DNA from 2 places in the Priestia sp. YIM B13491 genome. Region 1 is predicted to be linked to the other one. Evidence: predicted binding sites of a transcription regulator. Region 1 holds the regulator's gene; the other holds the start of a gene.
What was found. Region 1 encodes Rex, which represses fermentation and respiration genes when NADH is low (regulators of the CRP and FNR family bind a similar motif). Its sites were predicted from a motif close to TTGTGAAATATTTCACAA; they were not measured.
Positions count from the first base shown of each region.

Region 2: ACFX4E_RS15155 (cytochrome c oxidase subunit II) is a predicted target of Rex. The motif match lies at 2,400-2,417, and genes of this name have one in related genera.

Region 1 is NZ_JBHZOR010000024.1:9,687-15,433, reverse strand. Features, by position in the region: gene abc-f (ribosomal protection-like ABC-F family protein) at 1-1,743, opposite strand, end outside; gene ACFX4E_RS27815 (redox-sensing transcriptional repressor Rex) at 2,202-2,840, shown strand; gene tatA (twin-arginine translocase TatA/TatE family subunit) at 2,894-3,079, shown strand; gene tatC (twin-arginine translocase subunit TatC) at 3,095-3,850, shown strand; gene ACFX4E_RS27800 (YdiK family protein) at 3,876-4,103, opposite strand; gene ACFX4E_RS27795 (CPBP family intramembrane glutamic endopeptidase) at 4,100-4,828, opposite strand; gene groES (co-chaperone GroES) at 5,128-5,412, shown strand; gene groL (chaperonin GroEL) at 5,480-5,747, shown strand, end outside.
Region 2 is NZ_JBHZOR010000004.1:29,409-35,155, forward strand. Features, by position in the region: gene xylB (xylulokinase) at 1-136, shown strand, start outside; gene xylE (D-xylose transporter XylE) at 438-1,859, shown strand; gene ACFX4E_RS15155 (cytochrome c oxidase subunit II) at 2,606-3,544, shown strand; gene qoxB (cytochrome aa3 quinol oxidase subunit I) at 3,546-5,513, shown strand; gene cyoC (cytochrome o ubiquinol oxidase subunit III) at 5,515-5,747, shown strand, end outside.

The DNA.
Region 1 (5,747 bases):
AATGCGGCGCGTTCGCTGCCTCATCAATTTCTTTTGTTCTTTATCTTGTTTATAGGACTGTTTATCTACTTTTACCGTGCGTTCTTCGTTTGCTTTTATATTTTCTAATTCTTTGATTTCCTCTATTTCTGCTTTCTTTTCTACATAATAGTCATAATCTCCAAGAAATTCTTCTACCCCTTCAGGAGATAGCTCTGCTATTTTGTTTGCAATACGATTAATAAAATAACGGTCATGTGAAACAAATAATAGAGTCCCTGGGTAATCAATTAACGCATTCTCGAGTACTTGTTTACTATCTAAATCAAGATGGTTAGTAGGTTCATCTAAAATTAAGAAATTAGCTTTTTGAAGCATAAGCTTCGCAAGAGCCAAACGTGCTTTTTCACCACCGCTAAGCGTCGAAACGATTTTCAGTACATCATCACCTGAAAACAGAAAATTTCCAAGCGCTGTACGAATTTCTTTTTCAGGTTTGGATGGGTAGTCATCCCAAAGCTCATTTAAAACGGTTTTATTAGACGTTAAATTAGCTTGCTCTTGGTCGTAATAACCAACCATTACGTTTGAGCCAAAAGAAATGGTTCCAGTCTTGAAGCTTAGTTTATCCACAATACCTTTTAATAACGTAGATTTCCCAACTCCATTAGGGCCAACCAACGCAAGGCTTTCACCTTTTTTAATCCGAAGGTTTGCGTCTTGGACGACGTATTTGTTTTCATCATATCCGATAGACACGTTTTCGAGATTTAAGACTTCATTTCCGCTTTGACGCTCAATTTCAAACGAAAAACTAGCCGATTTTTCGCCGTCGTTAGGTCGATTTATTAACTCCATTCGATCGAGCTGCTTACGTCTGCTTTGCGCACGTTTTGTAGTCGATGCGCGGGCGATGTTTCGCTGAATAAAATCATTTAGTTTTGCGACTTCATCTTGCTGTTTTTCGTACTGACGCAACTCTTTTTCATATCGCTCTGCTTTTTGTACAAGGTATTTAGAGTAGTTGCCCGTGTACTTGACCGTTGTTTTTTGTGTGACTTCATACACTTGATTTACGACCTTATCAAGGAAGTAACGATCGTGTGAAACAATTAAAATAGCTCCTTCATACCCTTGCAGAAACTGTTCCAGCCATGCTAAAGTTTCAATATCTAAGTGGTTGGTAGGCTCATCCAGAATAAGCAAGTCTGGCTTTGTTAAAAGCAGTTTTGCAAGAGCCAAGCGCGTTTTTTGTCCACCGCTCAAGGAGGAAATAGGGGTGCTATAGTCAAAGTTTGAGAAACGGAAACCATGAAGAATAGATCGTGTATCCGCTTCATATTGATAGCCGCCTAAATCTTTGAACGTTACTTGAAGCTGATCGTACTCTTTGGTTAGTTTTTCGTATTGAACTGAATCATTAAAAATGTCTGGATCGCCCATCTTCGTTTCAAGCGTACGTAATTCTTTTTCCATCTTCTTTAACGGAGCAAAGACCGTCATCATTTCTTCCCATATGGAGAGTGTTGACTCAAGAACTGTATCTTGTCCCATATAATCAATGGAAACACCTTTAGGTTTAATAATTTCTCCGCTGTCATAAGAAAGCTGCTCAGCAATAATTTTTAATAAAGTTGATTTACCAGCACCGTTTCGTCCCACTAGGGCAATGCGGTCTTTTGATTGTACTTCTAACTTTATATTCGATAAAATGGGTTCTGCCCCATAGTATTTTGTAATACCGTTCAATTGTAGAATAATCATTTTTTCACCTCTAGTAGTATATCCATAGTGTATTTTAACATATTTTCAACTACAAGTTCTTCCTACAAGCGTTTGTAATTTGTAGAGAGACAAGGACAAATGATGAAGCGAATGTTTTGATTCATGAAATAAAATGATTTTACCTGCACATTTTATACAGGATACTATGTTAAAATAAGAGATAAGTGCATCTCTGAACTTATATATGATGGATGTAGAAAACCCGTCATGACTAACAAACGGATCCTTTGAAGAGCTAATTACTTCGTTCTAGCTACCGACTTTAAGTAGTGCTGGATAGACAAAAGCCGTCGGGGTGCGAAGCGGAGTATATATAAAACAAGAGAAAAGAGAGAGAATTGGAAGCGCTACCTCAAAGCGGTTGATGCTTTGTGAAAGGTAATGCAATATGACTTGAAAATGTTAGTAATGACATACATGAACTGAGGGGGTACAACGTGAACACTGAACAATTAAAAATACCACAAGCAACGGCTAAACGATTGCCGCTTTATTATCGTTTTTTAAAAAACTTGCATGCTTCTGGTAAACAGCGTGTTTCGTCAGCGGAGTTAAGTGAGGCAGTGAAAGTTGATTCTGCTACTATTCGCCGGGATTTTTCTTACTTTGGAGCATTAGGGAAAAAGGGATACGGCTACAATGTGAATTATTTACTTACATTTTTCCGTAAAACGTTAGACCAAGATGAAGTAACGAAAGTAGCACTTATTGGCGTAGGGAATCTGGGAACGGCCTTTTTAAATTATAATTTTATTAAAAATAATAACACCAAAATTGAGTGCGCTTTTGATGTGATAGAAGATAAAGTCGGTACAAAAGTAGGCGACGTGCCGGTTTATCACCTTGACCAATTGGAAGATTATATGAGTGATGACATCTCAGTGGCGATTTTAACCGTTCCTGCCACTGTGGCTCAGCAAATTACCGATCGTTTAGTGAATTGCGGAATTAAAGGGATTCTAAACTTCACTCCTGCACGCTTAAACGTACCGGATGAGATTCGACTGCATCATATTGATCTGGCTGTAGAATTACAGTCGCTTGTCTACTTTTTGAAAAATTATCCTGTTGAATAAGATGGACTGTGTTACGATTTCCTTAAGTCTAAATTAATAAGGAGAGTGGGAATATGGGGATTGGAGCAGGCAGTTGGATTATTATTGCGATTGTAGCACTGCTTATTTTTGGACCGAAACGGTTACCGGAGCTAGGAAGATCAGTTGGGCAAACGCTTAGAGAGTTTAAGCATGCCGCTAGCGGTGCCTCAGAAGATCGTGAAAAAGATAAACAGCGTCAAGTAGATGACAAAGAGTAAAAGGGTGATCATAGTATGACCGAACAAGAAATGTCAATATATGATCATATAGGAGAGCTGCGAAAACGCATTTTAATTGTTTTATTTTTCTTTGTCATTGCCACAATTGGCGGTTTTTTTATAGCGGATAAGGTCATTGTCTATTTACAGCATGCTGATGAGGCAAAAAATTTAACGATGAATGCATTTAGGCTAACAGATCCAGTTAAGATTTATATGCAGTTTGCTGTTATTATCGGCTGTGTACTTGCAGCTCCTGTTGCACTGTATCAACTTTGGGCATTTATTAGTCCTGGTTTATATGAAAAAGAGCGTAAGGTAACGCTTGGATATATTCCTGTTTCCATTTTTCTCTTTATCGGCGGTGTCTCTTTTTCTTATTTTGTGTTGTTTCCATTTGTCGTCGATTTTATGACGCGCGTTTCTGATGAGCTGAATGTAAACCAAGTGATTGGCATTAATGAATACTTTTCTTTTTTAATGCAGCTTACACTGCCTTTTGGGCTGTTGTTTCAGCTTCCTGTTGTCGTCATGTTTTTGACGCGATTAGGAATTATCACGCCTATGTTTTTATCTCAAATTCGAAAGTATGCCTATTTCGTACTGCTAGTTATTGCCGCACTTATTACACCACCGGAATTGCTCTCGCACATGATGGTGACAGTGCCGCTCTTAATTTTGTATGAAATCAGCATCATTATTTCCCGCATTTCGTATCGCAAAGTGTTAAAGGCAAGGGCAGAGCAAGAAAGAGAAGATGTTAGTATGTAAAAAAACCACTGAAACAGTGGTTTTTTTATTTAGATGAATCATCTTGATTTTTATAGTGCTGCTGCAACTTTTTAATTTTATAGTGCAAGATAAAAATGCGAACCGCAAATCTGAAATCGAATGCGGCTACGAGTGCAAATAAGATCGTAGGGAAGTTCCACACGGTTTCCTGAGCATTTTGAATAGCCAGGTAGGTGAATAAAATCCCCATAATAATATAAATAAACCCTCGTGTTAAAGGGATATTCTTCATAAAAACATGCCTCCAAAAATAAACTGCATTTGTTCTGCTTGCTTTTGCATTTCTATAATTTTATCTGCAAAAATAGTTTGAGATAAAATAACGATTGTATTCATCAACACGTGAGCAATAATGGGTACAATAATTAGTCTTGTTCTTGCATAAAGGAATGCAAATACAAATCCCATGGCTGTATACACGAGCAAATGTTTAAAATCCCAGTGTACGGCAGCGAAAATAAGGGAACTAATAAATGCAGAGATAAAGAAATTATATCGTTTGTGAAGAGAACCGAAAATAATCTTTCGAAAAATAATCTCTTCTAGAATTGGTCCAATAACAGACGTAACGACAATGAGGAACGGCGTTGCTTTAACAAGATTAACAATATTTTGTGTGTTTTCAGATACTTGGGTAATGCCAAGAGCGTGCTCAATCATACCTGCTACAGCTTGACCAGCCATAGCCAGGAACACCCCAAGGACTGACCAGACCACAGTTACCGTTGATCCGGCATGTTCTATACGCATGGACATGTCACGGCGCAGCAGCAGTAAGACAATAAGTAAACCAAGGATAAAGCTGATGATGGTCCAATAAGTCAAAAGCATGACATTCGCTGTTCGAACTGGATATTGCTCAAACATTCCTGTTAATTTTAACAGCGGTATACCAACAACTCCTGAAAACTGCATAAGGATGTAGGTGAGGATAACATACCAATAACGTTTTTCCAATCTTCTATACTCCTTTAAAAGGTTTTTATGTATATATGTCGAAGAAGTACTGTAAAGTTAGTAATTTCTTCTTGCTCGTATTGTAACATACATATTATTGAACAGAGAAAAGAATGCTTTATTTCTCAAAATCGTCGAAATCTAAGACTATTATATGTAGTTTTCGTAAATTTTAAATTTTTTTTGTTTAATACTTGCAAAAAAAACCCACTTTGTTTTAATATAATAATTGTGTTAGCACTCGTTGAGGTTGAGTGCTAATAAAAATGCAAACATATTATTTGAGGAGGTTGTTTCACTTGTTAAAGCCATTAGGTGATCGCGTAGTGATTGAACTTGTAAAATCTGAGGAAAAAACAGCAAGCGGTATCGTGTTACCGGACAGTGCAAAAGAAAAGCCACAAGAGGGTAAAATTGTTGCTGTTGGTACAGGCCGAGTATTAGAAAGCGGTGAGCGTGTAGCTTTAGAAGTAGCTGCGGGCGATCGTATCATCTTCTCAAAATATGCGGGTACTGAAGTGAAATACGAAGGTACTGAATACTTAATTTTACGCGAAAGCGATATTTTAGCTGTAATCGGCTAATTTTAACCACAAACTTATCATACGTAAAAAATAGATTATTAAGAACATCTTGAGGAGGTCAAAGAACATGGCAAAAGACATTAAATTTAGCGAAGAAGCACGTCGCGCAATGCTACGTGGTGTAGATACATTAGCAAATGCTGTAAAAGTAACGCTTGGACCAAAAGGTCGTAACGTTGTATTAGAAAAGAAATTCGGTTCACCGCTTATTACAAATGACGGTGTAACAATTGCAAAAGAAATCGAATTAGAAGACGCATTTGAAAATATGGGTGCTAAATTAGTAGCCGAAGTTGCTAGCAAAACAAACGACGTTGCTGGTGACGGTACAACTA
Region 2 (5,747 bases), on a different contig from region 1:
TATCACCTCTTCGAAAACATATTATCCTAACGTAGAACATGTACAAGTCTATAAACAGCTTTATGAATTATATAAAGAAGTCTACCTTCAAACAAACGACTTAAGTAAAAAGCTAGGCGAATTTAAAAGGAAGTAATAGGTTGCAAAATATGCAACCTTACTTTAAAAAGGAGCTTCATATGAAAGTAGCTTGTATCAATTAATTATGGTTGTATATCGATATACCTGACACAAAAGGAAGTATAGAAAATGCTGTAGTAAGATTTGATTCACTAGAAAAATACGTACATTGGAGGGGAGGATAAGAGCAGTTAGTCGAATAGACGACGAAAATTTCTTTTGTGTTCCAAAAATTTGAAAACGCATTCAAATAAATGCGAACTCAGTTAGAAATAGAACTTCTACTGTTACTCTTAACTAACTGCTTTTAACAACGCATGAAACAAAATCGAAACTCATTATATATTTTTTCTATTACTTTAGTTGCCGCTATCGGAGGGTTACTGTTTGGATATGATACAGCTGTAATATCTGGAGCTGAAGAATCATTAAAGGTGTATCTTATTGACAGCTTAGGGTTAGGATCTTTAGCACACGGTGTTACTGTATCAAGTGCTTTAATAGGATGTATTATTGGAGGATTGGTATCTGGTTATTTTGCGACGAAACTAGGACGCAAACAATCACTTATACTAGCAGCTATTCTTTTTATAGTCTCAGCGTTGGGCGCTTCTTACCCTGAGTTTTTATTTTTCACAAAAGGGGAACCGACACTCTCTTTGTTACTAGCTTTTAACTTCTACCGCATTATAGGTGGGATTGGTGTTGGCTTAGCATCAGCCATTTGTCCCATCTATATAGGAGAAATTGCACCGGCAGATATTCGCGGCAGATTGGTATCATTCAATCAATTTATGATTATTTTTGGAATGTTAGTCGTTTACTTCGTGAATTGGGGTATTGCAAATGGGGAAACCTTAGAATGGATTAATGATGTAGGTTGGAGATACATGTTTGCTTCAGGAGCTATTCCAGCTTTACTCTTTGCATCACTCTTGTTTTTAGTTCCTGAAACGCCTCGCTACTTAGCTATACAGAATCAAGATCAAAAAGCTTTAGCCATACTAACTAAAATTAATGGATCTTCAGAAGCAAAATCAATTTTAGAAGATATTAAACAAACAATTTCTACCAATGTTTCGTCTGGAAAATTATTGGCATATGGAAAATTAGTTATCGTTGTAGGTATACTGCTTTCTGTATTTCAACAGTTTGTAGGAATCAATGTAGCTCTATATTATGCTCCGCGTATTTTTGAAAGCATGGGAGCAGCTAAAGGTTCTTCTATGCTGCAAACCATTATTATGGGATTAGTAAACGTTATTTTTACAGTAATTGCAATTTTGACGGTTGATCGTTTGGGAAGAAAACCTTTATTAATAACAGGATCTATCGGAATGGCCATTGGAATGTTCGGTGTAGCAAGCATGGCTTTTGCAAACATCATTGGTATAGGGACGCTTGTATTTATCATTATTTATACAGCTTCCTTTATGATGTCATGGGGACCAATTTGTTGGGTGCTCATTTCAGAGATTTTTCCTAATAAAATTAGAGGTCGTGCTGTAGCTATTGCCGTAGCTGCTCAGTGGGCGGCTAACTATTTTATTTCCTCTACATATCCCGTGATGATGGAATATAGCGGAGGATTAACATATGGTTTTTACGGTTTAATGAGTATACTTTCTGCTTTGTTTGTCTGGAAATTTGTTCCTGAAACAAAAGGTAAAACTCTCGAACAAATGGAAAATATGTGGAGAAAAAAAGTAGGGGCTTCAAAGAGTAAGAAGGCCATATAACCATTGAGCTTTTACTTAGAGAATAGATGAATATAAAAATTTCAAAAACACCTAAACTATCTTTAGGTGTTTTTAATATGTAATCTTTATGAAGAAAGTGAATAGCTTTTTTAAAAAATGTTGCTATAGTGATAAGTCTCTTTGAAAATAGAAATATAGTTTTCTTTATGAGGAGTGTTTCATCGTAAATATAAATAACGGTGCAATGAATTTACAAAAAATCTGGGGGCATCCACTATATACGGAATATCCTAAAGAATTAAAGTAGATCATGCTTCATGGGTTCCCACTTATCAAAATCAGAAAATGATTGATTGGACGTTTCAGCAGGTCAAACAAGCAAATCAGTAAGTGTTAAAGCTCAATACTTCATCTAATACTTATGAAAAAACTCTTCCAGTTAATAAAAACTGGAAGAGTTTTTTGCTTTTATTAGGCTAGTCACAAGGCAATGCTGACCCTCCTCTTTCACACCACATTTAACCAAATATGTGACGAAATTATGGTAAAGCCATTTAAACTAGATAAAAATCGCTTCAAGTGTGATAAATATCACACCCTTTAACAACGCAACATGATAATTTTTTAGGAGTAAGCAATATGTCATGACAAACTTCAATATGTTAGGAGGTTTTTAGCCTTTTGATCTGTTGAGATGCTTCTCTAATATGAACGTTTATATACCATTATTATGTACAGAGATTTAGAGGAAGGGAGCCTGAACTTAGGTGAGAAAGCAAAAATCAATGCATATTAGCAAGTTAATCATTCTCTCCGTATTCATCACAATTTTTTTAGCAGGCTGTGATAGTCGTTATTTGATTTTAAACCCGCAGGGGGCGGTGGCTCAAAAAGAATACCAGTTAATTATTTTTTCGATAATTTTATGCACAATTGTTGTTATTCCTGTTTTAGGTCTGCTTGTGTATATCGTTTTACGCTACCGTGATAAGCCTGGAAACAAGGCTCCGTATCGGCCAGACTGGGACGATAGCAAGCGTCTTGAATTTATTTGGTGGGGCATCCCCATTATTATTATTGGTATTTTAGGTTTCGCTACGGCCAGAACAACGTATGACTTAGTAGATCCGCCGCAAAAAGATGTAAAGCCGCTAACGATTGAAGTAACGTCTCTTGACTGGAAATGGTTATTTCAATATCCGGATCAAGATATTGCGACAGTGAACTATGTCAACATTCCAAAAGATGTGCCCGTTCAATTCGTGCTAACGTCAGATGCACCTATGAATTCTTTTTGGGTACCGGAGCTGGGAGGACAATTATATACCATGCCGGGAATGGCAATGGGGCTTTGGCTGCAAGCTGATCACAAGGGAGAATATTTTGGTTCGGGTGCGAATTTTACGGGTGAAGGATTCGCTCATATGAATTTTAAAGTTAAATCTACATCGACAAAAGAATTTAATCAGTGGGTAAAGCAAGTGAAAGAAACATCACCAGCTTTAACAAAAGCTGATTATAACAGTCTTGCCAAACAAGGTCTTTCTCTAGAAAAATCGTATTCTACCATTCCTAAAGGCTTATTTCAAGAAACTGTAATTAAAAACGGTGGTCAATATTATAGTCAGCATCACCATATGAAAAATGAAGACATGAAGACTATGAATGTGGCTTCTGAAGAACAAGTACATGCACAGCACGAGCACCAGGAAGGAGGAAACTAAGTTGTTAGACAAATTAAAAGATTTTTCATCTCATTTTTTTGTGACAGGAGAACCGATGATTTATGGAGCAGATGTTGCCATTTTGTTAACACTAGCCGGTATTATTTTTGTTCTTACGTATCTTAAAAAGTGGAAGTGGCTATGGCGTGAGTGGCTTACAACGGTCGATCATAAAAAAATTGGAATTATGTATATGCTTTCTTCATTATTAATGCTGTTTCGAGGCGGAGTAGATGCACTATTAATGCGTATTCAACTAGCATTCCCTCAGTGGCATTTTCTAGATTCTAATCATTACAACGAAATTTTTACTACGCACGGAACTATTATGATTCTATTTATGGCAATGCCGCTTATGTTTGCGTTCTTTAACATTGTTGTGCCGCTTCAAATTGGAGCAAGAGATGTCGCCTATCCTTTTTTAAACGCGGTAAGCTTTTGGCTATTTTTCTTTGGCGCCATGCTTTTTAATTTGTCGTTTGTCATCGGCGGCTCGCCAGATGCAGGATGGTTGAGTTATCCGCCGCTTTCTGGCATGCAGTTCAGTCCTGGACCAGGTCAAGATTTTTATATTTGGGGTATTCAAATATCAGGTATTGGCAGCTTGGCTTCTGGAATTAATTTTATTATGACTATTTTAAAAATGCGTGCACCGGGCATGAAACTTATGCATATGCCGCTATTCACGTGGTCCGTTCTAGCAAGCTGTATTATTATCATTTTCGCGTTTCCTGTATTAACCGTAACGCTTGCTTTATTGTTTATTGACCGCTTCTTTGACGGACACTTATTTACTATGACCGGCGGAGGAAATCCAATGATGTACATTAACTTAATTTGGATGTGGGGACATCCTGAAGTGTATATCGTTGTACTTCCTGCATTCGGCATTTTTTCTGAAATCGTTGCAACGTTTTCTCAAAAGAAGATATTTGGCTATAAGTCTATGGTTTTTTCAATGATGATTATTAGCGTTCTATCGTATTTCACATGGGTACATCATTTCTTTACGATGGGTGCAGGTGCTAATGTGAATGTGTTTTTTGCTATTACGACGATGGCTATCGGAATTCCAACGGGTGTTAAAGTGTTCAACTGGTTATTTACGATGTTCCGCGGCCGCATTCAAATGACGCAGCCAATGCTATGGACAATTGCTTTTATCCCGTGTTTTGTTGTGGGAGGAGCAACGGGTGTTATGCTTTCAGCAGCTCCCGCAGACTATCAGTATCATAATAGCTACTTTTTAGTTGCACACTTTCACCAAGTGTTAATTGGAGGCGTTGTATTCGGCTTTTTTGCAGGTTTGTACTATTGGTGGCCAAAAATGTTTGGCTTTAAATTAAATGACCGTCTTGGTAAATGGGCGTTTTGGACATGGAATATTGGTTTTTACGTATGCTTCATGCCTCAATACGCATTAGGGTTTATGGGAATGACGCGCCGTATTTATACGTACAACTTTGACATGGGATGGGGACCGCTGAACGTTATCTCTACAGTCGGAGCTTTCTTTATGGGCATAGGGTTTATCTTTCAAGCATGGCAGATTCTTCATGGCATTAAGTACGGAGAACGAGATGTAACGGGGGATCCTTGGAATGGACGTACATTAGAATGGTCCATCCCTTCACCGCCGCCGCACTACAATTTTGCAGTGATTCCAACAGTAGCGGGGCAAGATGCGTGGTGGACAACAAAAGAAGAAAGAAAAAAGAAAAAAGCGAAGGAAACAGCTGCTTTCTCTCCGATTCATATGCCTAAGAATTCAGGTATTCCATTTATCATGTCGGTTTTCTGGTTCATTGCTGGTTTTGGCTTAACGTTCCACTGGGTGTGGATGGCGATATTCGGTTTGGCAGGAGTCGGAGCTTGTTTACTAGTTCGTTCTTTTCAATACAACTCGGACTATTATATTCCGGTGGATGAAATTCGGCATACAGAAGATTCAGTAGGGAGGGTTGGCTGACATGGCTTATGCGACAGCGCACCACGAAGAACATCATGATGAACATGATGAAGGAATCAAAGTTATGGGTTTTTGGCTTTTCCTCGTAACGGACTGCATCCTATTTGGAGCATTATTTGCTACGTATGCCGTTCTTGTTAATCATACTGCGGGAGGCCTTACAGGAAAGGAATTTTTTGAAGTTCCAGGATTTGTTTCTGAAACGTTTATCTTATTAACGAGCAGCTTTACGAG